DNA from 2 places in the Clostridium moutaii genome. Region 1 is predicted to be linked to the other one. Evidence: riboswitches for the same ligand, from Rfam matches in the RefSeq annotation. Region 1 holds a riboswitch; the other holds the start of a gene.
The links. A riboswitch is a leader RNA that binds a small molecule or an ion and turns the genes downstream of it on or off. The one in region 1 is predicted to bind FMN.
Positions count from the first base shown of each region.

Region 2: it holds a riboswitch for FMN, as region 1 does, so the genes downstream of both, ribD (bifunctional diaminohydroxyphosphoribosylaminopyrimidine deaminase/5-amino-6-(5-phosphoribosylamino)uracil reductase RibD) here and AB8U03_RS03475 (ECF transporter S component) in region 1, are expected to answer to the same signal.

Region 1 is NZ_JBGEWD010000002.1:157,837-165,460, reverse strand. Features, by position in the region: one part of gene prfB (peptide chain release factor 2) at 1-89, shown strand, start outside; gene AB8U03_RS03495 (MFS transporter) at 168-1,415, shown strand; gene AB8U03_RS03490 (M28 family metallopeptidase) at 1,392-2,729, opposite strand; gene AB8U03_RS03485 (Tex family protein) at 2,850-5,003, shown strand; gene AB8U03_RS03480 (glutaredoxin family protein) at 5,089-5,349, opposite strand; FMN riboswitch at 5,503-5,619, shown strand; gene AB8U03_RS03475 (ECF transporter S component) at 5,718-6,344, shown strand; gene AB8U03_RS03470 (hypothetical protein) at 6,474-7,624, shown strand, end outside.
Region 2 is NZ_JBGEWD010000008.1:172,945-180,568, reverse strand. Features, by position in the region: gene folE (GTP cyclohydrolase I FolE) at 1-485, opposite strand, end outside; gene folP (dihydropteroate synthase) at 569-1,375, opposite strand; FMN riboswitch at 1,622-1,737, shown strand; gene ribD (bifunctional diaminohydroxyphosphoribosylaminopyrimidine deaminase/5-amino-6-(5-phosphoribosylamino)uracil reductase RibD) at 1,927-3,021, shown strand; gene AB8U03_RS10245 (riboflavin synthase) at 3,022-3,672, shown strand; gene AB8U03_RS10240 (bifunctional 3,4-dihydroxy-2-butanone-4-phosphate synthase/GTP cyclohydrolase II) at 3,694-4,893, shown strand; gene ribH (6,7-dimethyl-8-ribityllumazine synthase) at 4,916-5,380, shown strand; gene AB8U03_RS10230 (Ldh family oxidoreductase) at 5,750-6,844, shown strand; gene AB8U03_RS10225 (macro domain-containing protein) at 6,914-7,450, shown strand; gene AB8U03_RS10220 (YopX family protein) at 7,504-7,624, opposite strand, start outside.

The sequences.
Region 1 (7,624 bases):
CAGGTGTTGAAAGTGGAAATATATCTTCTGTAATGGATGGGGATATAGATGATTTTATAAAAGAGTATTTAAAACAGCAGGCAAAATAGATAAAATTAAGATACTGTCCGATGATAAAAATTTGACAGTATCTTAATTTTAAATATTTGCGAAAGGATTATAATAATATGGGTACTAGAATAAAATTTAAGGGTACCTTTGTTTCTCTTAACCACAGGGATTTCAGGTACTTTTTATCAGGACAATTTCTCTCACTTATGGGAACTATGATTCAAAATACGGCTTTAAGCTGGTATGTCTATAAAATAACTAATTCTCCCTTTTTACTTGGGCTTATAGGTGTGTTTCAATATGCTCCCGTACTTTTGATAACACTTTTAAGCGGTGTCATAGTGGAAAGACATCCAAAGAAAAACATTCTTCTTATAACTCAGGTGTGTTATATGGTGCAGGCTTTTGCATTGAGTTTTTTTGTATATAATGATGATAGCAAATATTGGATACTTGCAGCGCTGGCTGCTGTAAATGGAATTATAACAAGTTTTGACATGCCTACAAGGCAGTCTTTTTTCATTGAACTTGTGGGAAAAAGTGATTTACCCAATGCAATATCTCTAAATTCCACTATATTTAATATGTCACGTATAATTGGACCTGCAGTAGCAGGAATACTTATGGATGACTTTGGAGTGCTTCAGTGCTTTCTGGTAAATGCTTTTAGCTTCATACCCGTAATATATGGTGTAGTTAAAATAAAGACCAAAGGTAATCCTGTAGTTAAAAATAAAAAATCCAGCCTGTTTAAGGATCTCAAAGACGGCATAATATATACAATGAATAAGAGAATACTTGTATCTACCATGTTTATAATGGCTATAGTATGTACTTTTGCATTTAACAGCAATGTTATTGTGCCTGTTTTTGCAAAAGAAGTTATGAATGGCAGTTCTAAAGTCTATAGTTTATTTCTAAGCCTTATAGGACTAGGATCTCTTTTTGGAGCCATGTTTATGGCAGGGCAAGGCAGAAGAATCAGGAATAAATACTATCTTATTATAGATTCTTTTATAATTGCCATTTTGCAGATAATAACTTTATTTACAAGGAGCTATGTATCTGTAGGTATAATTTTTATACTAATAGGATTTTTTAATCTTATCTTCTTAAACAAGGCCAATACCATACTTCAATTTAATACTGAAGATGAGTATAGAGGAAGGGTAATGAGTATATATTCTCTTTTAAATATAGGAAGCACCCCTCTCGGGAGTGCCTTTGCAGGTATAGTAATGGAAAAATTCGGTGGAAGATTTGGATTTTTCAGCTGCGGTTTAATTATATTTTTAGTTACTATTGGCATAGTGTTTTTTATTGAATCCAGGAAAAATCATCTAAAAACTTCTGCTAATACATAACTTGGATATTATAAGTAGGCTTATGAGGGATAGTATAAATAAATTGCGGCAATACAAAACATAGAAATTATCCTTAAAAGCATAATTCTTGATTTCCTTTGAGACTATGTTAAAACATCTATCGATGGATTGTGTATTTATATACCGATCTTTATCTTCAGGCGTATGGATTTTTGACATATCCTCATCTGACAGGGTTACGGCATCTATATTATAAGTTCTGAAATATTCGTGGTCACTGCAGTTTTCAAAAGTATATTTAAAGTCCACTTTATTTTTGCGGCATAAATTAGCTATTTCATTTATAAAATTCGAGTTTTTTGTATCCCATTTGCCGCCCATTATAGTAAGCGGTATCTTTTTATTGCTTCCTATCATGTCAAAATTTATTACTTTACTTCCTTTTAGATCATTTGAATATTTTTGAACAAATTCTTTTGACCCCAGACATCCAAATTCTTCTGCATTAAAAGATGCAATTATTATATTCCTATCTGGTCTTCCAAGAGAGTTTATATATTTTACAAGTCCAAGTAAAAAGGAAGTACCGGATGCATTGTCCAGTGAACCACTGTATACTTTGCCGGATAAATCAGTACCAAGATGGTCGAAATGTGCAGATAAAACAAGAGGCGGAAGATTTGGTTTTTTCCCTTTTATGTATCCTATTATATTGTATATGGAAGTTGATTTGTTTTCGAAAGGTATAAAACAACTGATTTCACATCCTGAATCCACATATTTTTTTATATCCTGTGCAGTTTGTCTTTTTATCATTATATACATATTCTGGCTGGAGTTTGCAATAAAGGAACTTCTGAAATTCAGATTATCATCCTCTGGATTGTAGAATATAAAATATTTGTTATCCTTATGTATTTGAAAGTTATTCCCTCTTTCCATGAGAATATCAGCTTTTTTAAAAGATATGTTATTATCTTTAAAATTTAACATATCCTCTTTATAATCCACACCGTAGTTATATTGCTTTATTATGAAACCATTTTTATCTAGTACTCTAAGGTAGGGTGTGCCAGCTATTCTTCTGGGATAAAGAACATTGAAACCTTCCAGATAGTTGCTTTTATATGGAGTAAGGTGCTGGCTTTCAAAATAATTTTTTATAAAGTTAACTGCTTCATAGTTTTCCAAAGTTCCGGCAAGCCTGCCTTTAAATGAGTCAGAAGATAAATAGGATATGTTGTCTTTTACCTCATTTGAATTCAGGGGAGTTATAAAATAGCAATATTGAAAACTTAATGAGCAGATTAAGCATGATACAGTCAAAAGTAAATGCAGTATGAAATTTTTCATTATAAATAAACCCCTTCAATTAATGTCTTTATAAATATATTAATTTGCCAAAATGTATATAACTGTTGTAATATATTTTTAGCTATATTATTTCAAACAAAAAGCTATCAGGAGGAAAACATGGATAATATAATAAATACATTGGCTTTAGAGCTGGATGTAAATAAAAAATACATAAATAATGTAATTGAACTTTTAGATTCGGGGAACACTGTACCTTTTATAGCCAGATATAGAAAAGAGCTCACTGGAAGCATGAGTGATGTGATCTTAAGAAAACTTGAAGAAAGACTTACATATCTTAGAAACCTTAAAATCAGGAAGGAAGATATAATAAGGATAATAGGAGAGCAGAATAAACTTACAGAAAATTTAAAAAAATCAATAGAAAAATCCACCACACTTACAGAGGTTGAAGACATATACAGACCTTATAAACCTAAAAAAAGAACTAGAGCTATTATTGCAAAACAAAAGGGACTGGAACCACTTTCAAAAGTCATTTTAAGTGGAGACTTTAAAGAGGATATAAAACAATATGCAAAACAATTTATAAATGAAGAAAAGGGAGTAAAGTCAGCAGATGAGTCACTGGATGGTGCTGTAGATATAATAAGTGAAGTTGTTTCAGACAATGCGCAGTATAGAAAGTGGATAAGGAAATTTGTCCATGACAGCGGCATAATTGAAACTAAAGGTGAAAGTAAGGAACCAACTCCTTATGAAATGTATTATGATTATAGAGAAGCTGTAAAGTCCATTCCTGCCCATAGAATACTTGCAATAAACAGAGGTGAAAAGGAAAAGGTTTTATCGGTAAAAATAACCTGTGATATGGACAATATAATTATCTATCTGAAAAATCAATGCCTAAAAGGCAACAGTACAACTGATACGTATATAGAGAAAAGTGTGGAGGATTCTCTCAAAAGGCTTATTTATCCCTCCATTGAAAGAGAAATAAGATCAGAACTTACAGACAAGGGAGAAGAAGGGGCAATAAAAATATTTAAGGCAAATTTAAAGGCACTTTTAATGCAGCCTCCTATAAAAGGTAAAAATGTACTTGGCTATGATCCTGGTTTTAGAAATGGATGTAAGATTGCGGTATTGGATGATACAGGTAAGCTGCTTGATACTGCTATAGTTTATGCCACTGCACCTCAAAATGACATAGAAGGCTCTATAAGAAAACTTAAAGACTTAGTCTATAAATGTCATGTAGATGTAATATCCCTTGGGAATGGAACTGCCAGCAGGGAATCTGAAGAAGTCATTGGAAGGCTTATAAAAGAAGTAAAAGAAGAGAAAGATAGGGAACTTTATTATGTAATAGTATCTGAAGCAGGAGCCTCTATTTACTCTGCATCCGAACTTGCAGCAAAAGAATATCCAGACATAAACGTATCTTTAAGAGGGGCCATATCCATAGGCAGAAGGCTTCAAGATCCACTGGCAGAACTTGTGAAGATAGATCCTAAATCCATAGGGGTAGGACAGTACCAGCACGATGTCACTCCTAAAAAATTGGATGAATCCTTAAAGGGTGTAGTAGAAGACTGTGTAAACAGTGTAGGAGTGGATTTGAATATAGCAACACCGGCTCTTTTATCTTATATATCAGGAATAAATTCAACTATAGCAGCTAATATTGTGGCTTATAGAGAAGAAAATGGTAAATTTAAAAACAGGAAAGAGCTTTTAAAGGTGAAAAGGCTTGGAGACAAGGCATTCGAGCAATGTGCCGGTTTTTTGAGGGTAATGGAAAGCAGTGATCCTTTAGACAACACATCGGTGCATCCAGAATCCTATAATGCAGCAAGAGGGCTCTTAGAGACTATTGGTTATACCGCAGAAGATCTTAAAAATTCAGGTATTTCCCATATAGATGACCGAGTTGAGAAAGTGGGAATAGGAACTCTTTCTGAAAAGCTGCAGGTAGGTGTACCTACCTTGGAAGATATAATAAAAGAGATAAAAAAACCAGGGAGAGATCCAAGAGAGGAACTTCCAAAACCAGTGCTTAAAACTGGTATTATAGATCTTAACCAGCTGAAACCTGGAATGGTGCTTACAGGTACAGTTAGAAATGTAGCTGATTTTGGTGCCTTTGTGGATATTGGAGTACATCAGGATGGCCTGGTGCATATAAGTCAGCTTTCTGATAAATTTGTAAAACATCCACTTGATGTAGTACAGGTTGGAGACGTTGTGAAGGTAACCGTACTTGATGTTGATGAAAAGAGAAAGAGGATTTCTCTCAGCATGAAATAAATGGAACAAAGGTTAAGTATACCATAGAGAAAAATAGGATTTAGTGCATTTTAAACACTAAATCCTTTAATAAATATAATCTTTCCTAATGAAGGGACTTTTCAAAAACCTCTTTTATGATTTCCTTTGATGGAACTCCCTCATGAATTTTAGTATTTCCCACAAAATATGTAGGTACATAATAATAGTCATATTTTTTAGCTATTTCAGGCTGTTTTTCTTCATCAATTATTTTTACATCTACATTTTTATATTCGGGAGTTTTGCTCTGAAGCTCATTCATCCATGAAAGTGCCTGTTTGCAATAAGGACACCAGCTTGTAACAAACATGTGTACAGGTTTCATATTATCATCACCCAACTTTATATATTTTTATAGTATTATTTGCATTTTACAATTTAATTATATACCAATAGACTATATTTTTCATAATGTGATCTAAAAAAACGTATTGCAATATATAGATAAAAGTATTATAATGAACTTGAAAATTTAAAAGATAATCTTCAGGGCGGGGTGTGATTCCCCACCGGCGGTATAGCCCGCGAGCCACAAGTGGTATGATTCGGTGAAATTCCGAGGCCGACAGTAAAGTCTGGATGAAAGAAGTGAAAATATAATGTTTATTAGCCCTGATATTCTATTTATCAGGTTTTTTTATTATGTTTATTTACCTGGTAGATTATACTCAATGTTTTAGGAGGGTGTTAACGATGAAAGGTAACAAATTAAATAGGTTGATAAAGGTGTCATTATTAGGGGTAGTAGGGTTTCTGCTTATGTTTATAGAGTTTGCGATTCCAATATTTCCATCCTTTTTGAAAATTGATATAAGTGACCTGCCAGCTTTAATGGGGACTTTTGCACTGGGACCAGGGGCTGGAATTGCTATAGAATTTTTGAAGAACATACTTCATGGAATATTTGATGGAAAGACTGCCTTCATAGGAGAAGTTGCCAACTTTGCAGTAGGATCGGTTTTAGTTTTTACAGCAGGGTATATATACAGTAAAAAGAAGACTAAAAAGTCAGCTATGATCAGCCTGGGAGTTGGAACCATCACCATGTCGGTAGCTGCCGCACTATTAAATTATTTTATATTGCTTCCTCTTTATGAAAAAGTACTTAATTTCCCTATAAGTGCAATGGTAGCAGTAGCAGGAAAGATAAATGGAAGTATAACGGATTTAAATACATTGGTACTATTTGCTATTATTCCATTTAATCTGTTAAAGGGAATAGCTCTTACGGCCTTGACACTTGTCCTTTATAAAAGTGTATCTCCAATATTGAAGCAGGAGCAGATAAAGGATGGGAAACTGGCAGAAAATAAAAATTAACGGGTATAATAATTAATAATAAGAAGATCCGGGATATTCCCGGATTTTTTTATTTATGAAATAAGGATTTTGAACGATAAATTATATATAGATTAAAGGGAAGATTTTTATAGTAAATTATAAAGGGTGATGAATTTGGCAGGAATATGGAATATAAACAGTACCTATAATGTGAACAACAGAAAGATATCCACAAAACTGTCTTTTGAAATAGGAGAGAAATTTTCTGCTAGAGTTGTACAACTGAATAAGTCCACAGGTGAAATACTTTTAAAACTCTTAGATGGCTGGCAGTTTTCTGGGGAAATAGAAAATTTTCAAAATGTATTGGAAAACCAACTGATAAGATTAGAAGTAGAAGGATTTGAAAATGGAAAACTTAAATTGAGAATTGTTAACCCAGAACAAGATCATAATAATGGTGACAAGGATCCCATTAGCCTCTTTATTAAAGAAAATGATTATAATCTCAGTAATGAAGATTATGAACTCATAGATAAAATGGTCAAGCGTGATATACCACTTACAAAAAATAATATTTCAAATATAAAAAGTACATTGGATTTTATAAATAAAATAAAGCAGAACCCAGAGGAAGAAGATGTATTTATACAGAAGTATTTACTTAGTAAAAATATATCACTTAACGATCAGAAGGGTAGCTCTATAAGCACTACCCTTAAAAATTTTTTTAACCAGTTAAAAAGTATGAGTAGAGATGATTTACTGACTTTTTTGGAAAATAATATGGAATTAAGTGAAAATAATATAAAAAGTTTTAACAGTGTATTTAAAAATCAGGGAACTATATATAATGAGATTAAAAACCTAGGACAGCTTCTACCAAAGCAAATTGTCCAGCAAAATAAGTGGGAAAATGTTCAATTGCAGAATAAAGTTGAAGATGTCTTAAATAGTTTAAAAGATAATAATATGGATAGTACTAATAAAAACGGTGTGAATGTTAATAAAAACCAATCAATCATGCAGCAAAGCGGAGGAAATAATGGCAGTGTGAAAATGGATACTTTGAAAACCATGGCAGATAATCAAAAACTTTATGCTGAGGAAGACTTAAATGGTGCTGAAACTTTAAAAGGTGGGGAAGCCTTAAAAAGTGGTGAGGTGACCTTAAAAGGAGAAAGCAGTATAAAAAATAAACCCATTGAAACCGGCAATGAGACACAGATATATAAAAACATATCAGCAGATAACAAGCAAGAAAATATGGGTAAAGATCATTTAGGCAGCATTTTGACTTCTCTTGTAAGAGACAAGAT
Region 2 (7,624 bases), on a different contig from region 1:
ACTGTGATAGTCTTACTGCCAGGTTTCTTTATTCCTCTCATAGTCATGCACATATGTTCTGCTTCTATAACAACCATAACTCCCTTTGCATTTAAATATTTCATTATTGAATCTGCAATTTGAATGGTCATTCTTTCCTGAAGTTGGAGTCTTTTTGCAAAAACTTCCACAGTTCTAGCTAATTTACTTAAACCAACAACTTTACCATTGGGAATATAGGCTATATGAGCTTTACCATAAAAAGGCATAAGATGATGCTCGCATGTGGAATAAAATACAATATCCTTTTCCAATACTATATCATCACTGTCCACCGTAAATACCTTTTTTAAATGCTTTTCAGGACTTTGCCCTAATCCAGAAAATATTTCCTTGTACATTCTAGCAATTCTATCTGGTGTCTCAAGGAGCCCTTCTCTTTCAGGGTCTTCCCCTATGGCTTCAATAATCATTTTTACTGCTTTTTTAATTTTATTATCATCCATCATAATAAGATACTGAGTAATAAATACTCAATACTCCCCTCCCTACAATACCTAAAATAGATTACAATACAGTTTCCATACAATTATCTTCTCAATATGGCATCTGCCATCAACGATGCCCTTTTATTTTCTTTCACATCGTGAACTCTTACGAAATCACATTTTTTCATTATTCCTATTACTGTTGTGGCTATAGTGCCCTCCAGCCTTTCTTCCGTTGAGAGCTTTAATGTGTTTCCTATCATTGACTTTCTAGAAGCTCCCAAAAGTACTGGATATCCAAGCTTGGAAAGCTGCTCCAAATTATTCATGACATTTAAATTCTGTTCATAATTTTTTGCAAATCCTATACCTGGATCTACTATTATATTTTCTGAATTCACTCCAGCTTTTAAAGCTATATTTATACTTTCTGTTAAATCATCTAATATGTCTTCCATTAAATTCTTATAGTCCGTGTTATTTCTATTATGCATCAGACAACAGGGCACTTTATAATGAGCTGCCACTTCAGCCATATATGGATCTCTTTTGAATCCCCATACATCATTTATTAAAGATGCTCCAGCTTTTATTGCCTCTTCTGCTACCTTTCCTTTATATGTATCTATGGAAATTGGTACATTTATATATTTTGTCAATGTCCCTATTACAGGAATAACTCTTTCCAATTCTTCCTGCTGCCCTAGGGGTTCATAACTTGGTCTTGTGGATTCTCCACCTACATCTATTATATCTGCACCTTCCGCTTCCATCTTTTTAGCATGCTCTACTGCCAGTTCTAAATTATTAAACTTCCCTCCATCAGAAAAGGAATCTGGTGTAACGTTGAGTATACCCATAATATAAGTTCTTCTACCAATTTCAAAATTTTTTTTACCTATTTTCAATATTTTATTCACAATTTTTACCCCCATTATTTTCTATTTTATAAATACAAATAGTAAAATAAAATATATTCCCCCATGTCTCACCAACTTTGTCCTGAACAATTTTATTGTAACAAAACATTAAAGAATATACAAATAAATATAACAATTGTGAAATATGATTTGTGGTTGTAAAATTACATAAACTGCAAATTGTTTAGCATTTGACAATTCACTTGTCAAATGCTATAATTTAAAAAATTAAATATCAGTCTTCAGGGCAGGGTGAAGTTCCCTACCGGTGGTATAGCCCACGAGCCGCAAGGCATGATTTCGGTGAAATTCCGAAGCCGACAGTACAGTCTGGATGAAAGAAGATTATTATGTATTCGCATATTTATAGTATGTATATATACTGGTGATTTCGGGCTCTGAAATGTTTTCATTTCAGAGCCCATTGTTATTTCAGCGTATATCATTCCAGTTTATTATGTACCTACATATCTCTTTTATTTTAAAACGCCTTGAATATATTCAAGGCGTTATTTTATTTCAAAAAGGAGCTGTTATATGTGACGGACGAAAACTACATGAAAATTGCAATAGAATTAGCTAAAAAAGGCCGTGGATGGGTAAGCCCCAACCCAATGGTAGGTGCTGTCATCGTAAAAAATAACGAAATAATCGGCACTGGTTATCATAAAAAATGCGGTGAGCTCCATGCAGAAAGAAATGCTATTGCATCCTGTACAAAATCACCAAAGGGTTCAACCATGTATGTTACCCTGGAGCCATGCTGTCACTGGGGAAGAACGCCCCCTTGCACTGAAGCCATTATTCAAAATGAAATCAGCAGGGTAATAATAGGTACAAAGGACCCCAATGCCTTAGTTAGCGGTAAAGGGATTGACATTTTAAAAAAACACGGCATCAAAATAAAAACGGGTATTCTTCAGAATGAATGTATGGAATTAAACCAAGTATTCTTCCACTATATCAAAACAAAAACTCCCTTCGTTGTAATGAAATATGCCATGACTTTGGACGGGAAAATTGCTACCTGTACAGGAGAATCCAAATGGATTACAGGAGAAGCAGCCAGAGAACATGTTCATATGTCAAGGCACACATATTCGGCCATTATGGTTGGAATTAATACGGTCATTGCAGATGATCCATTACTTACTTGCAGGCTGCCTCATGGGAAAAATCCAAAGCGCATCATATGTGATACTAATTTGAGAATACCGTCATCATCAAAAATTATTCAAACGGCAAAAGAATTTCAAACATATGTTGCCACTGATTCAGAAGATACGTGGAAGATACAACGGCTTATTGACAGCGGCTGTTTTATCATAAAAACACCTAAAAAAGACAAGCATTTGGATTTAAATGCATTAATGATAAAGCTTGGCAGAGAAAATATAGACAGCATATTACTTGAAGGAGGTTCTACACTAAATTACAGTGCTTTAAGCAGCGGCATTGTAAATAAAGTGCAGGCATATGTTTCCCCTAAAATATTGGGAGGTTCACAGGCAAAAACACCTGTGGGTGGCATTGGTATCCACAGACTCAAAGACGCTTTTGGACTTGATAACAAAAAAATTACTGTTATAGGTGAAGATATTTTATTGGAGTTTCATGTAAAAGGAGGTGAATAAATGTTTACAGGGATTATAGAGGAAATAGGAAAAGTTGTTTCTGTTCAAAAGGGTCAAAGATCCTCAAGATTATACATACGAGGAGACAATATATTTAATGATTTAAAAAAAGGTGACAGTATTGCGGTAAATGGAGTATGTCTTACGGTGTGCAGTTTTCAAAACAAAATTTTTACTGCAGATGTAATGAGCGAAACTTTAAATAGAAGTTCATTAGGATCCTTAAAATCTGGAACCAATGTAAATCTTGAGAGGGCAATGTCAATAAATGGACGTTTCGGCGGTCACATTGTATCTGGACATATAGATGGGACAGGGATTATAAGCAACTTAAGGCAAGATGACAATGCTGTTTGGGTTACAGTAACCACTTCCAAAAATATAATGAAATATATTGTGGAAAAAGGCTCTGTTACAATAGACGGAATCAGTTTAACCGTTGTAAAAACAGATACAAATAGTTTTCAAGTATCAATCATACCACATACAGTAAATTCTACTACTTTCATGGAAAAAAGCATTGGAGAAACTGTGAATCTAGAGGTTGATATTATAGGCAAATATATAGAAAAATTTTTAGCCATTGACAAATCAGAACAAACTGACCCAGGTAACATTACCATGAATTTTTTGTTGAAGAATGGATTTTAATATTTTAAAGGAGATAATACTATGTTTCAATTTAATACAATTAAAGAAGCTTTAGAGGATCTTAGACAGGGAAGGATTATAGTAGTCACCGACGATGAGGACAGGGAAAATGAAGGAGATTTAATTTGTGCCGCAGAGTTTGCCACACAAGAAAATGTAAATTTTATGGCAACATATGCAAAAGGCCTTATCTGTATGCCTATGAGCAGTAAACTGGTTTCCAGATTAAACCTTCCACAAATGGTCTCAAACAATACAGATAATCATGAAACAGCTTTTACTGTATCCATTGACCATATAACTACAACCACAGGAGTCTCAGCAGCAGAGCGCTCCATAACCGCTTTAAAATGTGTAGAAGATAATTCCAGGCCAGAAGATTTTCGCAGGCCGGGACATATGTTTCCGCTGCTTGCCAAAGACTATGGTGTTCTAGAACGTAATGGCCATACGGAAGCTACTGTTGATTTGATGAAATTGGCAAAACTTAAAGAGTGTGGACTTTGCTGCGAAATAATGAAAGACGACGGCACCATGATGAGAACTGACGACCTAATTGAATTTGCTAAAAAACATGATTTAAAATTTATTACAATTAAGGACCTGCAGTATTACAGAAAGCAAAAAGAAAAGTTTGTCGAACAAGTGGTAAATACAAAAATGCCTACAAAATACGGTGAATTCACAGCTTATGGATATATCAACAAAATTAACGGAGAGCACCATGTTGCACTTGTGAAGGGTGATATTTCAGACGGCAGATCAGTTTTATGCAGAGTACATTCTGAATGTTTAACCGGAGACACCTTTGGATCAGTTCGTTGTGATTGTGGTCAGCAATATGCAAAGGCCATGACTCAAATTGAAGAAGAAGGAAGGGGCATACTTTTATACATGAGCCAGGAGGGACGTGGCATTGGGCTAATCAACAAATTGAAAGCTTATGCATTGCAGGATACAGGTTTAGACACTGTTCAGGCAAATATTGCCCTTGGCTTTGAGGAAGATCTAAGAGATTATTATATTGCTGCACAAATTCTGAAAGATTTGGGGGTAAACCAAATACGGTTAATGACAAATAACCCTGATAAAATAAAGCAGTTGTCTGCCTATGGTATAAATATTGTTAAAAGAGTACCAATTCAGATGAGAGCATCTCAATACGATACTTTTTATCTGAAAACGAAACAGAAAAAAATGGGTCATATTTTAAATTATTAATATGTTAAAGGAGAACGAGTAAATGAAAGTTTATGAAGGAAATTTAGTATCAAGAGACATTAAAATTGGCATTGCTGCCGCAAGGTTTAATGAATTCATCGTTTCAAAGCTGCTGGATGGGGCATTAGATGGACTTAAAAGGCACAACGTAAATGAAGATGATATTGAAGTGGCATGGGTTCCTGGAGCATTTGAAATTCCTATAATTGCATCGAAAATGGCAGCGTCAGGTAAATACGATGCAGTTATTTGCCTGGGAGCAGTAATAAGGGGAGCTACATCACATTATGATTATGTATGCAATGAAGTATCCAAAGGTATCGCACAGGTTTCGTTAAACTCTGGCATTCCTGTTATTTTTGGTGTGCTCACAACAGAAAATATCGAGCAGGCAATTGAAAGAGCCGGTACAAAAGCAGGCAATAAAGGTTATGATTGTGCACTGTCAGCTATCGAAATGGTCAATTTAATAAAAAGCATGAATTAAATTTGTTTTCATCCAGAAATACATAGGGAGCAGTGGGCATAAAAGCATACTGTTTCCCTATTTTTGCAAAGGCACGAATGTATCCTGACTTACCTCTAATTATGTTAAATACTCTTTTAAAATCTGCAATTTCTCATTTTTTTTCATCAGGCCTTTAAATTCAATATGCCTCAAAATATTGTCATTATCAAGAAAGCACATAATATTGCAGGTATTCATAATATTTCACCTCAATAATTTAAAAAATATTATTCCTATCTAAAATTCACTGGAATTAAACAGCAAAATATATTATTATAATATGTAATTATATACTAACACTTTAATACATGTATATGATTTTTAATACATTATTATAGGAGGCTAAAAATGTCATATTCAAAAGTTAAATATGAAGGATTGAAAAAGCTATGCCATATTGTCTTTGAAAAATTTGGATTCAGTCAGGAGGATAGCAAAACTATTACAGACGTATTGCTATTATCGGATTTATTTGGTATTGAATCTCATGGCATCCAAAGGTTAGTGAAATATTACAGTGAAATAAAGCAAGGATTAATAATAGTAGACTCCAGCCCAAAAATCATAAAAGAAACGCCCATATCGGCGGTTATAGACGGCCAGGCAGGAATGGGACAGTTGACAGGTAAAAGGGCCATGAACCTTGCTATACAAAAAGCTAGAGCTTCTGGAATTGGTATGGTTTCCGTAAGGAACTCCAATCATTACGGTATTGCAGGATATTATGCCAAAATGGCAGAAGAAGCAGGGCTTATGGGAATATCCATGACTAATTCCCCAGCTGTTATAGTTCCTACTTTTGGTAAGGAAGCTATGCTTGGCACGAACCCTATTGCCCTATCCATGCCAGCTGAACCCTACCCATTTCTAATGGACATGGCTACCAGTGTGGTTACAAGGGGTAAAATTGAAGTTTATAATAAAAAGCAGGAACCTCTGCCTTTAGGACTGGCATTAAATAAGGATGGAGAAGACACTACGGATCCCTATGACATATTGTACAATGTGCCGAAAAAACTGGGGGGAGGATTACTTCCACTGGGAGGTTCTAAAGAATTAACAGGTGGACACAAAGGATATGGCTTCGCTCTGGCAGTTGAAATATTTACGGCAATTTTATCAGATGGCGCTACCGGGAATTATGTTCATCTAGATGGTTCTGGGGGATCAGGTACCTGCCATTATTTATGTGCAATAGACTATGGCATATTTGGGGATAAAAAATCCATTGAAAATAGACTTTCCAAATACTTAAATGAACTTAGAAATTCCAAGAAGGCAAAAGGAGCAGTTAGAATATACACCCACGGTGAAAAAGAAGTAGAGTCCTATAATGATAAAATCAAAAATGGAATTCCAATAAACGATGTGACTCTCCATGAAATAAATGGTATATGCCAATTTTTCCACATAAATTCCAATGACTATATTATTTATAGTTAAGAGTTAAAATTTCAGTCTCAATTATTAACTATTAACTGCCTTGAAATATTTTAAGGGGAGGTAATTACCATGATTGAAATAGGTGATAAAAAAATCTTAATCAAAAAGGGAGACATAACAAAAGAGCAAAGTGATGCTATAGTAAACCCTGCAAATAGTTCTCTGAATCATGGAGGTGGAGCAGCTCTGGCTATAGTGAGAGCAGGTGGAATTGAAATACAAAGAGACAGTGATGAACTTATAAAAAAAATAGGTACTTTACCTGTTGGAAAAGCCGTTATAACATATGGCCATAATTTAAGCTGTAAATTTATAATACACACTGTAGGCCCTATAATGGGAGAGGGAAATGAAGAAAAGAAATTAAAAAAGGCTGTAACCAGCGTACTGAATCTGGCGGAATATTACAATTTAACTTCCATATCAATACCAGCCATAAGCTCCGGTGTATTTAGGTTTCCAAAAGAAAAATGTGCAGAAATACTTCTTAAAACTTCAGTGGAATTCCTGAAGAAGGGCGATGTGGATTTAAAAACCATTGTCATGTGCAATCATGACGATAAAACCACAAATATTTTTCTCCGGGAGGGAGAAAAGTACATTTAAAAAAATACCAGATTAAAATATTATAGGAAATATTTTAATCTGGTATTTATAAATTAGTCTGAAGCTTTTTTATTCTGAAATGTATTACCTAAAACTTCTACATTTCCATTGAGCATCTGAATATACAGATATTCATTTTCCACATAAAAACCATATAATTCTGTTGCTTCGCTA